2 regions of the Agrobacterium vaccinii genome follow, and region 1 is predicted to be linked to the other one. Evidence: predicted binding sites of a transcription regulator. Region 1 holds the regulator's gene; the other holds the start of a gene.
The links. Region 1 encodes HrcA, which represses chaperone genes, less so after heat shock. Its sites were predicted from a motif close to GTTAGCACTCNCNNNNNGNGAGTGCTAAC; they were not measured.
Positions count from the first base shown of each region.

Region 2: groES (co-chaperone GroES) is a predicted target of HrcA. The motif match lies at 2,882-2,910, and genes of this name have one in related genera.

Region 1 is NZ_CP054150.1:2,750-12,764, forward strand. It holds gene HRR99_RS00020 (SRPBCC family protein) at 1-484, opposite strand, end outside; gene HRR99_RS00025 (metalloregulator ArsR/SmtB family transcription factor) at 588-923, shown strand; gene hemW (radical SAM family heme chaperone HemW) at 933-2,138, opposite strand; gene rdgB (RdgB/HAM1 family non-canonical purine NTP pyrophosphatase) at 2,138-2,782, opposite strand; gene rph (ribonuclease PH) at 2,800-3,516, opposite strand; gene hrcA (heat-inducible transcriptional repressor HrcA) at 3,676-4,767, shown strand; gene grpE (nucleotide exchange factor GrpE) at 4,882-5,517, shown strand; gene HRR99_RS00055 (dienelactone hydrolase family protein) at 5,570-6,694, opposite strand; gene ptsN (PTS IIA-like nitrogen regulatory protein PtsN) at 6,719-7,180, opposite strand; gene hpf (ribosome hibernation-promoting factor, HPF/YfiA family) at 7,260-7,835, opposite strand; gene rpoN (RNA polymerase factor sigma-54) at 8,060-9,607, opposite strand; gene lptB (LPS export ABC transporter ATP-binding protein) at 9,791-10,015, opposite strand, start outside.
Region 2 is NZ_CP054150.1:467,377-477,391, forward strand. It holds gene HRR99_RS02245 (hypothetical protein) at 1-488, opposite strand, end outside; gene groL (chaperonin GroEL) at 825-2,459, opposite strand; gene groES (co-chaperone GroES) at 2,524-2,820, opposite strand; gene chrA (chromate efflux transporter) at 2,993-4,324, shown strand; gene HRR99_RS02265 (acyltransferase family protein) at 4,358-5,479, opposite strand; gene HRR99_RS02270 (TIGR01459 family HAD-type hydrolase) at 5,691-6,539, shown strand; gene HRR99_RS02275 (bifunctional riboflavin kinase/FAD synthetase) at 6,568-7,548, shown strand; gene ileS (isoleucine--tRNA ligase) at 7,821-10,015, shown strand, end outside.

The sequences.
Region 1 (10,015 bases):
CCAGTGTCTGATCGGCAGCCTGCTTTTCACTGCTCAATCTGCGCCAGTTCTTTGAGGCGTAGCGGTGGGCCTGTTTCAGGGCGACCCAGAGTGCCAATTGCTTGACGGGTGCCAGCCATCCATGTGCGACGAATTCGCTTCGTCGCTCGACACGGGTCATGTTCGGCCCGATGGCAACCAGTGTGAATTCATCCTCCAGATTGCCGATCCAGTCCTTGCACCAGACGGTGCTGCCGATCATGCGGTAACGCAGTTTCTCGTTGGGAATGTAATCCAGAATGCGCTGATCGATGGTGCCGCGATCCGTGGTGCATTGGCGCGTGTTGCCCAGAGCACCGTATCCCTCCAGCACCTTGCAACTGACGGGCTTGGGAATGCCGAAGCGAAACAGGAAGGGTTTCGAGCTGTCCATTCTGGCATGGAGAAAATGCGGCCAGATATGGTGCGGGGCGCTGTTGAAAATCCATTGCGAGTGAATCTGCATGATCTGATCTCCTTCATTTCTACAATTAGGTAATCAACTAATTATTGTCCTGTCAATAGTTAGTTGATTGTCTAATTGATTAATGGTAGAAAGAGCCATGTCCATTCAGTTGATTTTCGAGGCACTGGCCTCCCCCGTCAGGCGAAAAATCCTGGCTTATGTCGCGCATCATGAGATGAACGCAGGCGATATCGCCGCCCGTTTCGAGATGTCGAAACCGTCGATTTCACAGCATTTACAATTGCTTGAACATGCGGGACTGGTCTCGTCTGAGAAGCGTGGCAAGTATGTCTATTACCGACAGGTGTCGGACACACTGGCCAATAGCCTGACCGGTTTCGTGCAGGACATCTGCCCGATTGGCGCACCCTTGCGGCGCGAAAGTGCGGAGAATGCGCGTAAGGCGCAGGAAAACGATGTGGGTGCGAAGTCCGAATAACGGACTACCTCAACACGCCAGATCAGCCACCACGGAATCCAGAATGAGCATGCCTGATGGTGTGCAGCGCAGGCGTGAATTGCCCAGACGCTCGATGAAGCCGTGTTGCAGCAGGAAGTCTTCCTTGTCGGGATCGAGGTCGCGGCCGGAGAGATCGCTCCAGCGGGCAAGATCAACGCCTTCGCGCAGGCGCAGGCCCATGAGCAGAAGCTCATCGGACTGTTCTTCGACACCCAGCATTTCCTGATCCAGAATGCCATGGCCATCGCGTTCGACGGCCTCAAGCCAGGTTTCCGGGTGGCGTTCGGTGGCGGTGGCGAGTTTTGCGCCGCCTTTGGTCAGACGCCCATGCGCGCCGGGGCCGATGCCGGCATAGTCGCCGTAGCGCCAGTAGGTCAGGTTATGGCGGCTTTCAGCACCCGGTATGGCGTGGTTGGAGACTTCGTAAGCGGGCATGCCGTGTCGCGCGGTGATTTCCTGCGTTGCCTCATACAGCAGCGCGGATTGGTCCCCATCGGGCACGATCAACTTACCTGCCTTGTGCAGACCGTAAAAAGCGGTGCCTTCCTCGATGGTCAGCTGGTAGAGCGACAGGTGATCGACGGCATAGGAAATGGCTTCGACGAGTTCCTTTTCCCATTCCTCGACCGTCTGGTTGGGGCGGGCATAGATGAGATCGAACGACATGCGCGGGAAGATCTCGCGGGCCAGCCGGATGGCTTTCAGCGCATCGGTGACATCATGCAGGCGGCCCAGAAATTTCAGGTCACGGTCGTTCAGCGCCTGCACGCCCATGGAGACACGGTTGACGCCAGCGGCGCGATAACCGCGAAAACGCTCCGCTTCGACGCTGGACGGGTTGGCTTCCATGGTGATTTCGATGCCATCGGGCACATGCCAGAAACGGGCGATGCCATCCAGAATGGCGCCAACGGTCTGCGGGTCCATCAGCGATGGCGTGCCGCCGCCCAGGAAAACGCTGGTCACGACCTTTGCGCCGCTCAGCTGCCGCATCGTGTCCATTTCACGCAGGAAGGCGGCAACGAAACGGTCCTGATCCACAGGCTTGTGGCGGACATGGCTGTTGAAATCGCAATAGGGGCACTTGGCCGCGCAGAAGGGCCAATGCACATAGATGCCGAAACCGGGCTCACCGGTATCGGGCAGCAGCGTCGCATCGGGGGCAGGGGAGAACCTGCTCCCGAGATCGATCATCATGCGTCCAGACAGGTTTCGACGAATGTCTTGAAGGCGCGGGCGCGGTGGGAGAGCGCCTGTGCGTCACCGGGCTTCCAGCCATGCTTTTCCTCGGCTGTCATCTCGCCGAAGGTCGTCTCGTGTCCTTCCGGCTGGAAGATTGGGTCGTAACCGAAGCCGCTGGCACCACGCGGTGGCCATGCAACGGTCCCTTCGATCTCGCCGCGGAAGAATTCGGTATGGCCATCGGGCCATGCGAGGCACAGCACGCTGACAAAGCGGCAGGTGCGGGCGGAAGGCTCCGTCGCGCCGCGCTCCTGCAACGCATCCTCCACCTTCTGCATTGCCATGGCGAAATCGCGGGTACCGTCAGCCGTTTCCGCCCAATTGGCGGTGTAGACGCCGGGATTGCCGTCGAGCGCATCGATCACCAGACCGCTATCATCGGACAGCGATGGCAAACCGGACGCTTGCGCAGACGCCAGCGCCTTGATGGCGGCGTTTTCCTCGAATGTCGTGCCGGTCTCGTCGGGTTCTGCGAAATTCAGCTCCGCAGCCGACTTGGCGGAAAAACCGAGAGGGCCGATGAGATCGGCGATTTCAGTAATCTTACCCTTGTTGTGGCTGGCAACGACGATGGTTCTGGTGTCGAGTTTGCGCATGGTTTTGATGTCCTGGCTCAGGCAATCGTCTGCTTTTGCAGCTCAACGAGTTCCGCGCAGCCGGTCTTGGCAAGACCGAGCAGCGTCAGGAATTCCTCTTCCGAGAAAGGCGCGCCTTCAGCCGTGCCCTGAATTTCAACGATGCCACCGGAACCGGTGATGACGAAGTTGGCGTCGGTTTCAGCCGAAGAATCTTCTAGGTAATCGAGATCGATCACCGGCTGGCTGGCGAAAATACCGCAGGAAATGGCGGCGATATGGTCTTTCAGGACCTTCTCGACCTTGATCATGTTCCGCGTTTCCATCCACTTCAGGCAGTCGTGAAGAGCAATCCAGGCGCCGGTGATGGAGGCTGTGCGGGTGCCGCCATCGGCCTGAATGACATCACAGTCGATGCTGATCTGGCGTTCGCCCAGCGCCTGAAGATCGACCACGGCGCGCAGCGACCGACCGATCAGCCGCTGGATTTCCTGGGTGCGGCCACCCTGCTTGCCGGACGCGGCTTCGCGACGCATGCGCTCGTGTGTGGAACGCGGCAGCATGCCGTATTCGGCTGTCACCCAGCCCTTGCCGCTGTTGCGCAGCCATGGTGGCGTCTTTTCTTCAAGGCTGGCGGTGACGAGAACATGCGTATCGCCAAATTTGACCAGACAGGAGCCTTCTGCGTGCTTGGAGAAGTTGCGCTCAAAAGAAACTTTGCGCATCTGATCGAGTTTTCTGCCTGAAGGCCGCATGTGGTTCGTCTCCGTGTTGATCTGCGCCTTCTAAGGCCGCAGCACCGGTTTTGCAAAGGAAAAGCGGGTCTCAGCACCGCCACCTTGGAATTTCCGTTTTCACTTGTGCAAGCGAATGACTATATTCCTTACAGTACTGAATTGATGAAGAGCTGGCGAATGGGCGTTTCTCCTCCGATTGGAACAGAACCGGGTGCGCTGCTGGATGATCGCTCACGCGAGATTTTCCGGCGCATCGTCGAAGGCTATCTCGAAAATGGCGAGCCACTGGGCTCGCGCAGCCTTTCGCGCCTGCTGCCAATGTCTCTGTCTCCCGCCTCCGTTCGCAACGTCATGAGCGATCTGGAACAGCTTGGCCTGATCTATTCGCCGCATATCAGCGCCGGCCGCTTGCCGACGCAAAGCGGGCTTCGCTTCTTCGTAGACGCCTTTATGCAGGTGGCCGATCTGCCTGCCGAACAGCGCGCCAGCATCGACCGGCAGATCGGCCCGGTCTCAGGGCGCGAACAATCGATAGAGGGTCTTCTGACGGAAGCGAGCCGCATGCTCTCGGGCATGTCGCGGGGCGCCGGTTTGGTGCTGACGACCAAAAGCGACGCCGTTCTCAAGCACGTGGAATTCATTCGCCTGGAGCCGACCAAGGGTCTCGCCATTCTGGTCGGCGACAACAATCAGGTCGAGAACCGTATCATCGAACTGCCCGCCGGGATTACCTCGTCGCAATTGACGGAAGCGGCCAATTTTATCAACGCGCATCTTTCCGGGCAGACGCTGCCGGAACTGCGCAACCAGCTTCTGCGTCAGAAGTCTGAGCTGCAAAGCGCGCTGAGTACGCTCGCGCAGGATCTGGTGGAGCGCGGCCTGGCTGTCTGGTCGGGCGATAATGAAGAGGGTAAACTCGGGCGGCTCATCGTACGCGGACGCTCCAATCTTCTGGAAGGGCTGGCCGGCGAAGAAGACATCGACAGGGTGCGGCTGCTGTTCGATGATCTCGAGCGCAAGGACAATCTGATCGAGGTTCTCAATCTGGCCGAGACAGGGTCTGGCGTGCGGATTTTTATCGGATCGGAAAACAAGCTGTTTTCCCTGTCGGGCTCATCTCTGATCGTCGCGCCCTACAGGGATGATGAGAACCGGGTGGTGGGTGCGGTCGGCGTCATCGGTCCGACACGGCTCAACTACTCCCGTATCGTGCCGATGGTAGACTATACCGCCCAGATTATGGCCCGACTTTCCAGCCAAAGACGCTGATCCTCAAAAGACATCACCGAATCCGAAACGGATTTGCCCGCGAGCCTTGATTTTTGCCCGGCAAAGCTCGATATCGGGCTCAACCCATGAACACATGTGAAGCTGGAGAACGTCATGACCGATGACAACAACAAGACCGGACCTGACGCAGACGTCGTAGACGAGGCTGCCGACACTGCTGCTGTTGAAGACGCAGGGCAAGAGCAGGCAGAGCCAGATCCAATCGACGTCTTGAAGGCCGAAAACGCCGATCTGCGCGATAAATTTCTGCGCCTCGCTGCGGAAATGGACAATCTGCGCCGCCGCACCGAGCGCGACGTGAAGGATGCCAAGGCCTATTCCGTTGCAGGCTTTGCCCGCGACATGCTGGCCGTTTCCGACAATCTGCGCCGTGCCCTCGACACCATCCCCGAGGAGCTGAAGACGAATTCCGAAGCTGGCATTGCCGGGCTGATCGAAGGCGTCGATATGACTGAGCGCTCGATGCTATCGGCGCTGGAGCGTCATGGTGTGCGCAAGATGGATGCGGAAGGACAGAAGTTCGATCCGAATTTCCACCAGGCTATGTTCGAAATTCCCAATACGGCGGTTCCGAACAACACGGTCGTGCAGGTCGTCCAAGCGGGCTTTACCATTGGCGATCGCGTGCTGCGCCCAGCGATGGTCGGCGTTGCCAAGGGCGGCCCCAAGGGTGATGCGCCCACAGCGGCTGAGCCGGGCACGAGCGGCCTGAACGAAAAAGACGCGTAATGTAGACGGTCCACCCCGGTCTATGGCCGGGGTGGACCGCTATCAGGCGGTTTTATGTCTTGGCTAGATCGAACTGGCGATCCAGCCAGTCATAGGCGTAATCCTGCTGAACAGCTTCGAAGGCATGGCCACCGGGCCAGATTTTGCTCTCGAAACCATGCCCAGCGCCCCACGCGTCCCAAACCCCACTCATTTTCTGAAAAGCCGTTTTAACGGACGCGAGCGGAAACAGCGTGTCTTGCTCGCCTGCGAAGATCAGCATCGGGTTGGGTGCGCAAAGGCTTGCCACATCCGGGTAGTCCATATGCTGCATCAGCCCCGGATGGGTCATGTGCCAGGCTGACCCTCCACGACAATGATTATTGCCGGGTTCCATCAGGCCCTCAGCCGTCGCCATCCAGTTGACCGCACTCACAGCCTTGATTGTATCGCTCAGCGCTGCTGCCTGCCAGGCGCGGAACGCACCCATTGAAAAGCCGATAGCCGCGACACGGGTGCTATCCACTTGGCGGAGGCTACTGAGAAAATCCGCAGCGCGCGTATCCTCCAGTGCCATCAAGCCCGCCAATGAACTGCCCATGTTGAAAAGATTGGCGGCAAGAGCCTGCTGGCCATCATAGGTCAGGGGGCCGCGGTCTCCCCAGCCCAGGGCATCGGTCACCAGCACGACATAACCACGGCGGGCAAGTTCATCCGCCGGAAAGCGCCCGGAAAAGAACCTTGCCGTCCATGCCTTGGCGGATGTCAGGCGGGCATCGTCGTCCCAGGGCTCCACAAGCTTTTCCTTGCCGATATCGAACTGCGATCCATGGTCGTGATAAAAAATCGCTGCTGGAAACGGGCCTTCGCCCTTTGGCACCAGCAGAAAGGCCTGTACCCGACTGTCAGAGGTCAGGTTGAAGGCGATCTTGTGTGCGATGTAGCTGCCACGATCCTTGGAGGCCATCGTGGACGGTGTGAACGGGGTATCGTCTGGCTGTTGCTGGGTCAACGCGTGAAGTTTGGCCCGTGCCGTGGCCTTCCACGCGCAAACATCGTCTTCGCCGGGTCGCCAGCTAAGAGGAAAATGAAGTCTTTGCTTTAGCGAGGCGGAGAAGACCGGCAGATGATCGGGCATTACACCCTGCGTCTGGGCGCGAGTACCCGTTTCAGACGTAGGGTCGCTGCTGTTCTCCATCAGCCCGTGACCTGTGCCACGCACTCAGGCCGCTGTGGCCTGTTCCTGGTTGAGGAAGGTATAAATCGCCGTGTCGGATTCCGTTGCCCGCAGTTTGGCAACCAATTCAGGGTCACGCAGCACGCGCGCAATACGCGACAGCGCCTTCAAATGGTCGGCACCAGCGCCTTCTGGCGCCAGAAGAAGGAACACCAGATCGACCGGCTGGTCGTCGAGCGCTTCGAAATCGACGGCATTTTCCAGGCGTGCAAAAACGCCCACGATGGTGTTGATGCTGGCCAGCTTGCCGTGCGGGATGGCAATGCCATGGCCCACGCCGGTCGAGCCCAGCCGCTCACGCTGCAATATGACGTCGAAAACTTCCCGCTCAGGCACTCCGGTGATCCTGGACGCTCTTGCCGCCAATTCCTGAAGGAGCTGCTTTTTGGAATTGACCTTGAGGGCGGGAATAATCGCATCTTGTTGCAGCAAATCTGCCAACGCCATTCTGTTTATCCTTCATGCCATCGAGACGAAGGGAGTGCCACCGCATGGCGGCTGCACTCCCGATGTCCTGTCAGACTATTCAGTTCTTGATCGTCGCCGCGTCAATCCAGCCGATGTTTCCATCGTTGCGGCGGTAAACGATATTGAGTTCCTTGCCCGGGCTGCGGAACAGCAACACCGGCTCGTCTGTCATGTCCAGCGCCATGACCGCGCTTGCAACCGTCATCGTCTTGACCTGCTTGGAGGTCTCGGCAACGATGGTCGGTGCGAAATCTTCCGGCAGCTCGTCGTCCTCATCCGGCACGGCATCCATCACGGTATAGGGAAATTCTTCCATGATACCATTTGCCGAAGCGCCGTTGTGGTGGTCCTTCAGTTTTCTTTTATATCTGCGAAGGCGCTTTTCTATCCGCGCCGCTGCCGCATCGAAACTCGCCTGTGGATCGTTGGCCTGTCCCGCTGCATGCAAGACGACCCCGGTATCGAGGTGGATCTTGCAATCGGCATCGAAACGCGCGCCAGATTTCTCCACAGTCACTTGACCGGAATACCCCCCGTCAAAGTATTTGGTAATCGCCAGGCTAATGTTGTCCTCGATCCTCTGACGGAACGATTCGCCGATATCCATATGTTTACCAGATACACGCACACTCATGGAATTTTTCCTTTTTCAGTGATTTGCGTGTACCAGCTTACGTCAAGCGACGCGCTCATCCAAGCGTTTCGAGTCCGTTTCGGTCTCATTCCGGCTTGGCGCAAAAGCGCCGCATGTATTTAACGGTTGATCCGGCCCCTGCCCTCTATGCGGCGAGCTTCTAGCCTCGCGGGCATCAAGAGTCAATTAACATTATTAACAAATTGAAATATATGAATTTTTCGTTACGAAGCGGTAACTTTTGCCATGGCTTTTTTCTCCCGACGCCGCTGTACGGATGACGGAATATTCATCGCTTCACGATATTTTGCGACCGTTCGCCGCGCCAGTTCGACACCGTTTTTTTTCAGAATTTCGACGATATCATCGTCTGAAAGTACGGCATCTGGCGCTTCTTGCGTGATCATGATCCTGATGCGGTGCCGCACGGCTTCAGCCGAATGGCTGTCGCCGCCCTCAACCGCCCCAATTGAAACGCTGAAGAAATATTTGAGTTCGAACAGGCCGCGCGGCGTAAGCATGTATTTGCGTGACGTGACCCGGCTGACGGTGGACTCGTGCATCTTGATCGCGTCGGCCACCTGTCTGAGGTTGAGTGGGCGCAGGTGATCGACACCGTGCAGCAGGAATGCGTCCTGCTGCCGCACGATTTCGCTTGCAACCTTCATGATGGTCTTGGCGCGCTGGTCGAGACTGCGGGTCAGCCAGCTTGCGGTCTGCATGCACTCGGACATAAATTCTCCATCCTCGCCCTCACGGCATTTGAGTTTGGAGACCTGAGCAAAATAGGTCTGGTTGACAAGGACGCGGGGGAGGGTTTCCGGGTTGAGCTCTATCAGCCAACCTCCGTCGGAGGACGGCCTGACGATGATGTCGGGCACGATGGTTTCCGAAATCCCGGTCTCAAAGCCTGCGCCCGGTCTGGGGTTGAGCGACCGGATTTCGGCGAGCATGTCGAGGAGGTCTTCTTCGCCCACCCCGCAAAGCCGCTTCAGAGAGACGAAGTCACGTTTCGCCAACAGCTCGAGATTGCTGACGAACGCTTTCATCGCCGGATCGAGGCGATCCTTCTGTGCCAGTTGGATGGACAGGCATTCGCTGAGCGAGCGGGCAAAAATACCGGGTGGATCGAGTGCCTGTAGCGCGGTGAGGACGGCATTCACGTCACGCTCGTCTTTGCCAAGGCGCTCAGCAATCTCGTTGACGGCGTCCGCAGCCAGATAGCCGGTCTCATCCAAGTGATCGAGCAGGGCATCCGCGATCACCCGGTGCTGAAGAGAGGTGACGGTAAAGGGCAATTGTTGACCAATATGGTCCCGCAGACTGGGCTTGCCCGCAACAAAATCGTCGAGATCATAGGCCTCGGAAGACTCGGCGCCCGGCATGGATTTCCACTGGCCGATCAGCTCCGGTGCATCCGCCTTTGGCGCTGCGCTATCATCTGGAAAGACGTTCTCGAAATTCGTGTCGAGCTGCTCGTTGAGACTGCTGGCGCGGTCGCCGTACCACTCTTCGGGATCGTGAGCGCTTTCGGAGAACTGGTCTGTGGTGAGTTCCGCCTGGGCATAGCTGTCTTCGACGGATGCAGAAGCGCTGCCCAAATCGCTATCGTTTGCCACAATTTCCAGCAGCGGATTTTTTTCAACTTCCTGAGCGATGAATTGTGTCAGCTCGATATGGGTCATCTGAAGCAGCTGGATCGACTGCATCAGTTGCGGGGTCATGACCAGAGACTGGCTCTGACGCAGCAAAAGACTGGCGGACAAGGCCATGGCGGACGCTAAACTCCCATAAACCCTTTACCCGTCGATATTTTTGAAAAAATCTGAACGGGGAGGTAGAACTTGGCCCAAAAATTGCTTTTTATTTTTGTTTGGTCAAGCTCAACTGTCAGGTCGAGTGGAAGATTCTTTGCGTGGACCGTTAACCGGACCTAAGTTTTACGGCCAAGTGACTTACAGGCTGAAATTATTGCCGAGATACAGGCGGCGGACGTCAGCATTGTTGACGATTTCCGAAGCGCGACCATGGGTCAATACTTCCCCCGCATGGATGATATAGGCGCGGTCGATCAGACCCAGTGTTTCACGAACATTGTGGTCGGTGATGAGAACACCGATGCCGCGGGCTGTGAGGTGACGCACCAGATTCTGGATGTCGCTGACCGAAATCGGGTCAAC
Region 2 (10,015 bases), 460 kb from region 1:
TCAACAACGTCAAAGGCGGATGGCGCAAGATTTTCCTGCGGCACGAAAACGGATGCGTTCTCATGGCGAATAACAAAGCCCTCGATTCCCTTGAGATAGACGTAATCTTCGCATGGGACGAGAGCGCCGGAGTACAGTTCGACTGATTTGTCGCCTTCGCAGGTTTTGACGATTGGGATGAAGAAAGCCAGCTTGGCGAGAAAGAAACCGGCCAACGCCGATGCGGTCAAAAGAGGTGCCGCGCCCGCAAGCCCAAGGGACAGCAGTGTCGGTGTGAAATAGAGAATGAAGCCTACCGCAAGTATGTAGGAAATGCCGGAAAAGCCGATGGCAATCAGCAAAGGTGAGATGAAGATCGTCAAGCCAAGGCCTATTCCGGCATAGGGCTGTTTTAAAAGCCAGCCGGGAAATTTCAGATACGGGCCCTTCGATGGCGACGGTCGTTCGAGTGGCCTGCCGCAGGACGCTGCGACCGCAAAAAAAACCATCGTCTGTTTGCTGAAGAATGCGTCCTTGGTGAGAGCGAATAGAAGCGAAACCATATTATCTGGCACAGGAAGCGGCAATGATAGGATAACGCCTGCGGCATAACCAAAGCTATATAACACGAGGCAAAGGCACAGACACACGAGGCGTAGGACCACTTCTGAACGGCGGAATGGCTCTTGTTCAGCAACGTCTTCGACCTTTGTCATAGTCCCTCCTGGTGCGTCTAAAATGCGCGCCCCGGTGGTGCATCACTACGGATTTAATCGCAAGACGTCTACAAGCAAAAAAGGCGGCCCGTGAGGACCGCCTTTCCGTATTCCAGAGGGTAAGACTTCTTAGAAGTCCATACCGCCCATGCCGCCGCCAGGCATCTGTGGCATTGCAGATTCCTTCTTAGGAAGTTCTGCAATCATGGCTTCTGTCGTGATCAGCAGGGAAGCAACCGAAGCTGCGTTCTGCAGGGCTGTGCGAACAACCTTGACCGGGTCGACGATACCCATGGCAATCATGTCGCCATACTCGGAGGTCTGGGCGTTGTAGCCCCAGTTCTCTTCGTTCTTTTCGAGGATCTTGCCAACAACGATGGAGGCTTCGTCACCTGCGTTTTCAGCGATCTGGCGAACCAGCGACTGAAGAGCGCGGCGAACGATGTTGATGCCAGCTTCCTGGTCGTCGTTTGCACCCTTGACGGTGATCTTCGTGGAAGAGCGCAGAAGAGCAGTACCGCCGCCTGGGACGATGCCTTCCTGAACAGCAGCGCGCGTCGCGTTCAGAGCGTCGTCGATGCGGTCCTTGCGTTCCTTCACTTCGATTTCCGTGGAGCCGCCAACGCGGATAACGGCAACGCCGCCAGCGAGCTTGGCAAGACGTTCCTGCAGCTTTTCGCGGTCGTAATCGGAAGATGTTTCTTCGATCTGAGCCTTGATCTGGGCAACGCGGCCTTCGATGTCGGTCTTCTGGCCGGAGCCGTCAACGATCGTTGTGTTTTCCTTGGAGATCGAAACCTTCTTCGCCTTGCCGAGCATGTCGAGCGTGACGTTTTCGAGCTTGATGCCGATATCTTCGGAGATAACCGTACCGCCGGTCAGGATCGCGATGTCTTCTAGCATGGCCTTGCGGCGATCGCCGAAGCCAGGAGCCTTGACAGCAGCAATCTTCAGGCCGCCACGCAGCTTGTTGACGACGAGCGTAGCAAGAGCTTCGCCTTCAACGTCTTCAGCGATGATGACGAGTGGCTTGCCGGTCTGAACGACAGCTTCGAGAACAGGCAGCATGGCCTGAAGGTTCGAAAGCTTCTTCTCGTGGAGAAGAATGTAAGCGTCTTCCAGGTCAGCAACCATCTTTTCAGGGTTGGTGACGAAGTAAGGCGACAGGTAACCGCGGTCGAACTGCATGCCTTCAACGACTTCGAGTTCTGTTTCGGCGGTCTTGGCTTCTTCGACGGTGATAACGCCTTCGTTGCCAACCTTCTGCATGGCTTCGGCAATATCCTTGCCGACCTGCGTGTCGCCGTTTGCAGAGATCGTGCCGACCTGTGCAACTTCTTCAGACGTGGAGATCTTCTTCGCCTTGGACTGAAGGTCCTTGACGACTTCGGACACAGCGAGGTCGATACCGCGCTTGAGGTCCATCGGGTTCATGCCGGCAGCAACTGCCTTGTTGCCTTCGCGAACGATGGCCTGTGCAAGAACGGTCGCAGTCGTGGTGCCGTCACCGGCAATGTCGTTGGTCTTCGAAGCAACTTCGCGGACCATCTGCGCGCCCATGTTTTCGAACTTGTCTTCGAGTTCGATTTCCTTGGCGACAGAAACGCCGTCCTTGGTGATGCGCGGTGCGCCAAAGGACTTGTCGATGATGACGTTACGACCCTTAGGACCGAGCGTTACCTTCACTGCGTCTGCGAGGACGTCGACGCCCTTGAGCATCTTTTCGCGCGCTGTGCGGCCGAATTTAATTTCTTTAGCTGCCATTGTAGAAAACTCCCGGGCTCATTGCCCATTGGTTGTCATGGAAAGGTGAGAAGAACCGGCTAAATCAGCCGATAACGCCCATGATGTCGGATTCCTTCATGATCAGAAGGTCTTCGCCGTCGAGCTTGACTTCTGTGCCGGACCACTTGCCGAACAGAACGCGGTCGCCAGCCTTCACGTCCAAAGGAACGAGCTTGCCGCTATCGTCGCGAGCGCCGGTGCCAACAGCGACGATTTCGCCTTCCTGTGGCTTTTCCTTGGCGGTATCTGGAATGATGATGCCGCCCTTGGTCTTTGCTTCAGACTCAACGCGACGAACAACGACGCGGTCATGCAGCGGGCGGAAAGTTGTGCTTGTCATTAGTCTAATCCCTCGATCAAATGACCTGAACGAACCTCACAAAAAGGTCCGAGTGATGATTGTTAGCACTCTTCATTGGAGAGTGCTAGCGAGGCAGAGATAGGGGTGCCGCTGTGACGAGTCAAGAACGGCCTGTCGGAAATATTTCACATAAAATGGTTATCAGCGGTTCATGACAGATTTTGTAAGCCCGCCACCGACTGCCAAACCATCTCTCGCCGAACTCACATCGGTCTTCGCCCGCATCGGTTGCCTCAGCTTTGGCGGACCAGCAGGCCAGATCGGCATGATGCACCGCGTTCTGGTGGATGAGAAACGCTGGGTATCTGATGCGCGCTTCATGCACGCCCTCAATTATTGCATGTTGCTGCCGGGGCCGGAGGCGCAACAACTGGCCACCTATATCGGCTGGCTTATGCATGGCGTGCGCGGCGGCATCATCGCGGGAACGTTGTTCATCCTGCCGGGCTTCTTCGCCATCGTTGCGCTCGCCGCCGCCTACTGTCTGTATCAGGACACGCACTGGCTGCCCGGCCTTTTGTTTGGCCTCAAAGCCTGCGTGCTGGCTATCGTCATCGAAGCCTTGATCCGGGTGGCGAAACGGGCGCTGGTCAGCCGCTTTCTGGCGGCCATCGCCGCTGCTGCTTTTATTGCGCTATTCGTCTTCGGACTGCCGTTTCCGCTCGTCATTTTTGCCGCCGGTCTGCTCGGTTTTCTGAGAGCGCGACGGGGCGATCAGATCGGACAGGCGGAGACTGAGGACGACGCGGAGGCCACGCCCGTCATGCTGCTGTCGCGGGTGAGGGGGCTCGTGCTGGGGCTGGTGATCTGGCAGATACCGTTGGCCCTGATCTTTCTCTTCTCCGCACCGGAAACCTTAGCGACCCTGCAAAGCTTCTTCTCGCGCATGGCGGTCGTTACCTTCGGCGGTGCCTATGCGGTGCTGGCCTATGTCGCGCAGGTGGCGGTGGAAACCCATGGATGGCTCAGCCCCGGCGAAATGCTGGATGGTCTGGCGCTGGCCGAAGCCACGCCCGGTCCTCTGGTGCTGGTGCTGCCCTATATCGGCTTTCTCGCCGGTTTCCGCCACGCGGAATGGCTGGACCCGATGGTCGCAGGTATTCTCGGTGCGACGGTAACCGCCTGGGCGACATTCGTGCCCAGCTTCATCTTCATTTTCCTCGGCGCACCCTATGTCGAAAAACTGCGCAACAATCGCGCGCTGTCGGCAGCTCTGTCAGCCATCACGGCGGCGGTTGTTGGTGTCATTCTCAACCTTTCCATCTGGTTCGGGCTGCATGTGCTGTTTGGTGAGGTCAAGCGCATCGCCATCGTCCCCAGCTTCGGCCCCGGCATATCCTGGCCGGTCTGGAACACGCTTGATCCCTTCGCGACCGTGCTTCTCGCCTTGTCTCTACTGATGCTGATGCGCTGGAAAGTCGGCATGGTGCCGGTGCTGGCGCTTGGCATCGCAGGCGGTGTTCTTCGCCTCTGGCTGATGTGATGTGCCGCCGCGATAGCACGGCGGCACCAACGATTATTTGCCCTCGACAGCAGGCCTCATCGTCGCCTTCCCACCTGCGTTGGATGACGCGCGCTGGCTTTTCGACGTATAGAAGGGCCGCTCCACATATTTGTGCGCAAGGTAGGAGAAGGGAATGGCGGTGGCGAAGGTCAGCGCCGCCAGCATGGCGAAATAGGTGCCCTGGCTGAACCCCTGATCGTTCAGCACATACATCCAGCCATAGAGCGGGATCATGTGCAGCAGATAGAGCGAATAGGAGACGGTGCCGAGGAACATCATGACGGGATGCTCCAGAAACATCGCCACGAAACCCTTCTTGCGGCCCTTGTCGCGCACCATGATGGCGCTGGTGAAGACGAAAATCCATGCGCCGATGGCCAGATCGAAATAGCCGACGATGGCCGCCAGTGGCAGGACCACGGGCGGCGACATGAAGGGCTGGTCGTCCCAGCGCATTTTCCAGAGATAATAGCTGGCAATGCCCGACGCGAAATAGATCGCGTAATTGGCGAGGATCGCCCCGTTCGGCCAATGGCGGAAATACCAGACGCCCATGACGGAGGCGACCACAAAGCCTGCGCGTACAAGATTGCTGGAATGGTGAAGGCACCAGAAGGCCAGCGGCGCGATGAGATAGAACTGGAATTCCGTGGAAATATTCCACGCCTGCCCCAAAAACGCATAGGCCCCCAGCGGCAACCAGCTATCGGGAATGATGCCGTGCAGCATGGTCATATGAGCAAGCGTGTGCATTTCCCAGCTTTCGAAACTGCGGTCGAGAATGGCGATGCGGCCTGCATTGCGCACACTGTTGAAATCAGCGGTTAGCAGCGCCTGATAGGCGACCCATGCAAAACCGATCGACAGGAAAAACGCGAAAATATAGACGGGATAAATGCGTTTGATGCGGCGTGTGATGTAGGTGGAATAGTCTTCCGACAACGAGGACATCATGACGAAAATCACGAAACCGCTCATGATGCAGAAGATTTGCACCCGGATTTTCTCGTTGATCAGCGGTTTCAGCGCACCCATGCTGTCTGGATCGATACCGGCTGCGGGCAGCAGGTGAACCAGAACAACCCATGCGGCCAAAAGACCGCGAAGACCCTCGAGTTGGTCAATTCTCTTCATCGATGGCTCCTCGGTTGAGTAAGCCAGCCCCACTGCTTTAAAACACGTCAGGCGTGTGATCGCAATATGTTGCAGTGCAATAAGGCGAGTTTTCGTTTTTACGCCTTGGGCGCTGAGACACCTTTTTGCTTGTAATCGGCGTGCCGGTTTGCCATGTCACCCCCAAGCATTTTTGGAAAATCTGGCATTTTTGAAAGTCTGGAAGCAGCTCATGGCCCACCGCATTTCCACCCTTGGCGAAATCACAGATCGGTTCGACGTCGTTCTGTCCGATGTCTGGGGCGTGTTGCACAACGGTGTTGTCGCGTTTCCCCACGCCGCCACTGCGCTGGAAGCCGCGCGTAAGGCGGGCAAGACGGTCGTCCTCATTACCAATTCTCCGCGCCCGGCGCCGGGCGTCATCCCGCAGTTGCGGGCGCTGGGAGTTCCCGATAGCGCCTATGACCGCATCATCACCTCGGGCGATGTGACGCGCGAATTGATTGCGCAAGGGCCGAAAAAAGTCTTCCTGCTGGGACCAGAGCGCGACCTGCCGCTGATGGACGGTCTCGACGTCGAGATCGCGCTGGAAGCAGAGGCGACAGCCGTCGTCTGCACCGGCTTCTTCGATGACGAGACGGAAACGCCGGAAGATTATACGGAGATGCTCAAAGGCTTCGTTGCCCGCGGCGTGCCGATGATCTGCGCCAACCCCGATCTGGTGGTGGAGCGTGGCGAGCGCATCATTCCCTGTGCCGGAGCCGTCGCCGCTTACTACGAGCAATTGGGTGGTGAGGTTCGCATAGCGGGCAAGCCGCATTCGCCGATCTACGAGGCCTGCATGACAGCGGCCAAAGAGGTGCGTGGCGATTTTGCGAAAGACCGGGTGCTGGCCATCGGCGATGGTATGCCGACGGATGTAAAGGGTGCCATCAATGCAGGCCTCCAGCTTCTCTATATCAGCGGCGGCATTCATGCGGCGGAATATACGCTGAACGGTGAGACGGACGAGGCGCTGCTGAATGCCTATCTCAAAAGTCAGAACGCCGCTCCCGGCTGGTGGATGCCACGTCTTGCCTAACTGTGTGGCATCGGAATAGAGTCTGCCCATGACCGTGTTTCATCGCAATGAAAAGAAGGAACCGCTGCCCGAAAACCTGAAGGGCGGCGTCATCGCCATTGGCAATTTCGACGGTGTCCATCGTGGCCACCGCGCCGTGCTGGACCGTGCGCTGGAGCTTGCCGCGTCGCGCAACGTCCCGGCTCTGGTGCTCACATTCGAGCCGCATCCGCGCACCGTGTTTCGCCCCGAGACGCCGGTCTTCCGCCTCACACCTGCGTCTGTCAAGGCGCGGGTGCTGGAAGCCGAAGGGTTCAACTCCGTCATCGAATACCCGTTTGACCGGGATTTTTCGCAGCGGTCTGCGGAAGATTTCGTCAAATCCATTCTGGTCGACTGGCTGGGTGCAAGTGCCGTCGTCACCGGCGTCGATTTCCACTTCGGCAAGGGACGCGAAGGTGGCCCGGCCTATCTGATGGCCGCCGGGAAAAGGCACGGCTTCGATGTGATGCTGATCGATTCCTTCCGCGATGAAGGGGCAGAAGTCGTCTCCTCCAGCCGCATCCGGGACTTGCTGGCGCAAGGCGATGTTGCCGGTGCCGCTGGCCTGCTGGGATATCGCTACACCGTCGAAGCGGAAGTCATCGGCGGGCAGAAGCTGGGCCGCACGCTGGGTTATCCCACCGCCAACATGGCGTTGCCACCGGAAACGGAACTGAAGCCCGGTATTTACGCGGTGCGTTTCCGCCGGGCGGATGGGAGCCTGTATGATGGCGTCGCCAGCTTCGGCTATCGCCCGACGGTGACGGAGGATGGCGCGGCCCTTCTGGAAACCTTTCTCTTCGATTTTTCCGGCGATCTCTATGGCGAGATTTGCTCGGTCTCCTTTTTCGGCCATCTGCGCGACGAGCTGAAATTCGACGGGCTGGAAGCTCTGGTCGCTCAGATCAAGCGCGACGAGGAAGAGGCGAGGGCGTTGTTGTCAGGTGTGACGCCGCTGGGAGAGTTGGACGCGAGGCTTTCCTTTTGATGCTTGGCCAGCGGTTTTGTCGGCCAACAAGGGCATATTCGTGCCCTTAACCTCTTCCTTTTTACCGGAAAAACACATAAACATTGCGAATGTACCAATTTCGGTTGACGTTCATTTCCCGAATTATTGGCCCGGCCTTTCGCGCGCAGTAAGCAGCCGAAAGGTCCGGGATTTCGGCGCTTGCCTTGAGCGCCTTCCGCTTTTGCCCTCTTGCACTCAAGACGGCGCGACCTCTCAGCTTGAATGAGGGGGCGCCGCATAACGGTATGATCATGAACGACACCGCACAGACGATCGACTACTCCACCACGCTGTACCTGCCGCAGACGGATTTTCCGATGCGTGCCGGTCTGCCGCAGAAAGAGCCCGAGACGGTTGCCCGCTGGCAGCAGATGGGCCTTTACAAGAAGCTGCGCGCTTCCGCCGCTGGCCGCGAAAAATTCGTGCTGCATGATGGCCCTCCCTATGCCAACGGCAACATCCATATCGGCCATGCGCTGAACAAGATCCTCAAAGACGTCATCACCCGCTCGTTCCAGATGCGTGGGTTTGACAGCAACTATGTCCCCGGCTGGGACTGCCACGGCCTTCCCATCGAGTGGAAGATCGAGGAAGCCTACCGCGCCAAGGGCAAGAACAAGGACGAAGTCCCGATCAACGAATTCCGTCAGGAATGCCGTGAGTTCGCCGCTGGCTGGATCGCGAAGCAGTCGGAGGAATTCAAGCGTCTCGGCATCGAAGGCGATTTCGAAAACCCCTACACGACCATGAACTTCCACGCGGAAGCCCGCATCGCTGGCGAGCTGCTGAAGATCGCCAAGAGCGGCCAGCTGTATCGCGGGTCGAAGCCGGTCATGTGGTCGGTTGTCGAGCGCACGGCTTTGGCTGAGGCCGAGGTCGAGTATGCGGATGTCGAAAGCGACATGATCTGGGTGAAGTTCCCGGTTGAGAGTGTTGAGGGTGCTGCGAAGGCGGAATTCTTGTCGGGCACGAAGCGGGAGATGCCTGTCTCAAACGCACTAAATGACTTGGAATACGCATCCGTCGTCATCTGGACTACAACGCCTTGGACCATCCCCGGCAACCGGGCGATCTCCTTCTCCTCGCGCTTCCCTTACGGCCTGTTCGAAGTGGAAACGGCAGAAAACGATTTCGGTCCGCAGCCCGGTGAAAAGCTGATCTTCGCCACCAAGCTTGCCGACGAAGCGGCGAAGAAAGCAAAGCTGACATTCAAGCTGGTTCGGCCCGTCACGACGGACGAACTCGGTGCGATCACCTGTGCCCATCCGCTGGTCAATCTCGGTTACGACTTCGCCGTCCCGCTTCTCGATGGCGATCACGTCACCGATGATGCCGGTACTGGCTTCGTCCACACCGCACCAAGCCATGGTCGCGAAGACTTTGATGCATGGACGTCAAAGGTTCGCGAGCTTGAAGATCGTGGGATATCCACTAAAATCCCGTTCCCTGTTGGCGATGACGGCTTCTACACCGAAGACGCGCCCGGTTTCGGCCCATCCGCCGAAGGCGGTGCTGCCCGCGTGATGGACGATAACGGCAAGAAGGGTGATGCAAACGAGCGTGTCATCAAGGCGCTGATCGGCGCCAACAACCTTTTTGCCCGTGGCCGTCTGAAGCACAGCTATCCGCATAGCTGGCGCTCCAAGAAGCCGGTCATCTTCCGCAACACGCCGCAATGGTTCGTCTATATGGACAAGGAACTGGGCGATGGCACCACGCTGCGCTCGCGCTCCCTGTCGGCCATCGATGACACCCGTTTCGTGCCTGCCGCTGGCCAGAACCGCCTGCGCGCCATGATCGAGAACCGCCCGGATTGGGTTCTCTCGCGTCAGCGCGCCTGGGGCGTTCCCATCGCTGTGTTTGCCGATGAAAAGGGCGAAGTGCTGCTGGACGAAGCCGTCAATGCCCGCATCATCGAAGCCTTCGAGGCCGAAGGTGCCGATGCGTGGTTTGCCGATGGCGCACGCGAGCGCTTCCTTGGCAACCGTGCCGGTGAACCATGGATGCAGGTGCGCGATATCCTCGACGTCTGGTTCGACTCGGGTTGCACCCACACCTTCACGCTCGAAGACCGGCCAGATATGAAGTGGCCTGCCGATGTCTATCTTGAAGGCTCCGATCAGCATCGTGGCTGGTTCCACTCGTCGCTGCTGGAAAGCTGCGCGACGCGTGGTCGTGCGCCTTACAACGCCGTCGTCACCCACGGTTTCACCATGGACGAGCAGGGCCGCAAGCAGTCCAAGTCGCTTGGCAACGTGGTCGCTCCACAGGACGTGATGAAAGAGTCAGGCGCGGATATCCTGCGTCTGTGGGTCATGACCACGGATTATTGGGAAGACCAGCGTCTGGGCAAGGCCATCATCCAGACCAACATCGATGCCTATCGCAAGCTGCGCAACACCATCCGCTGGATGCTGGGCACGCTGGCCCACGATACGGGCGATGA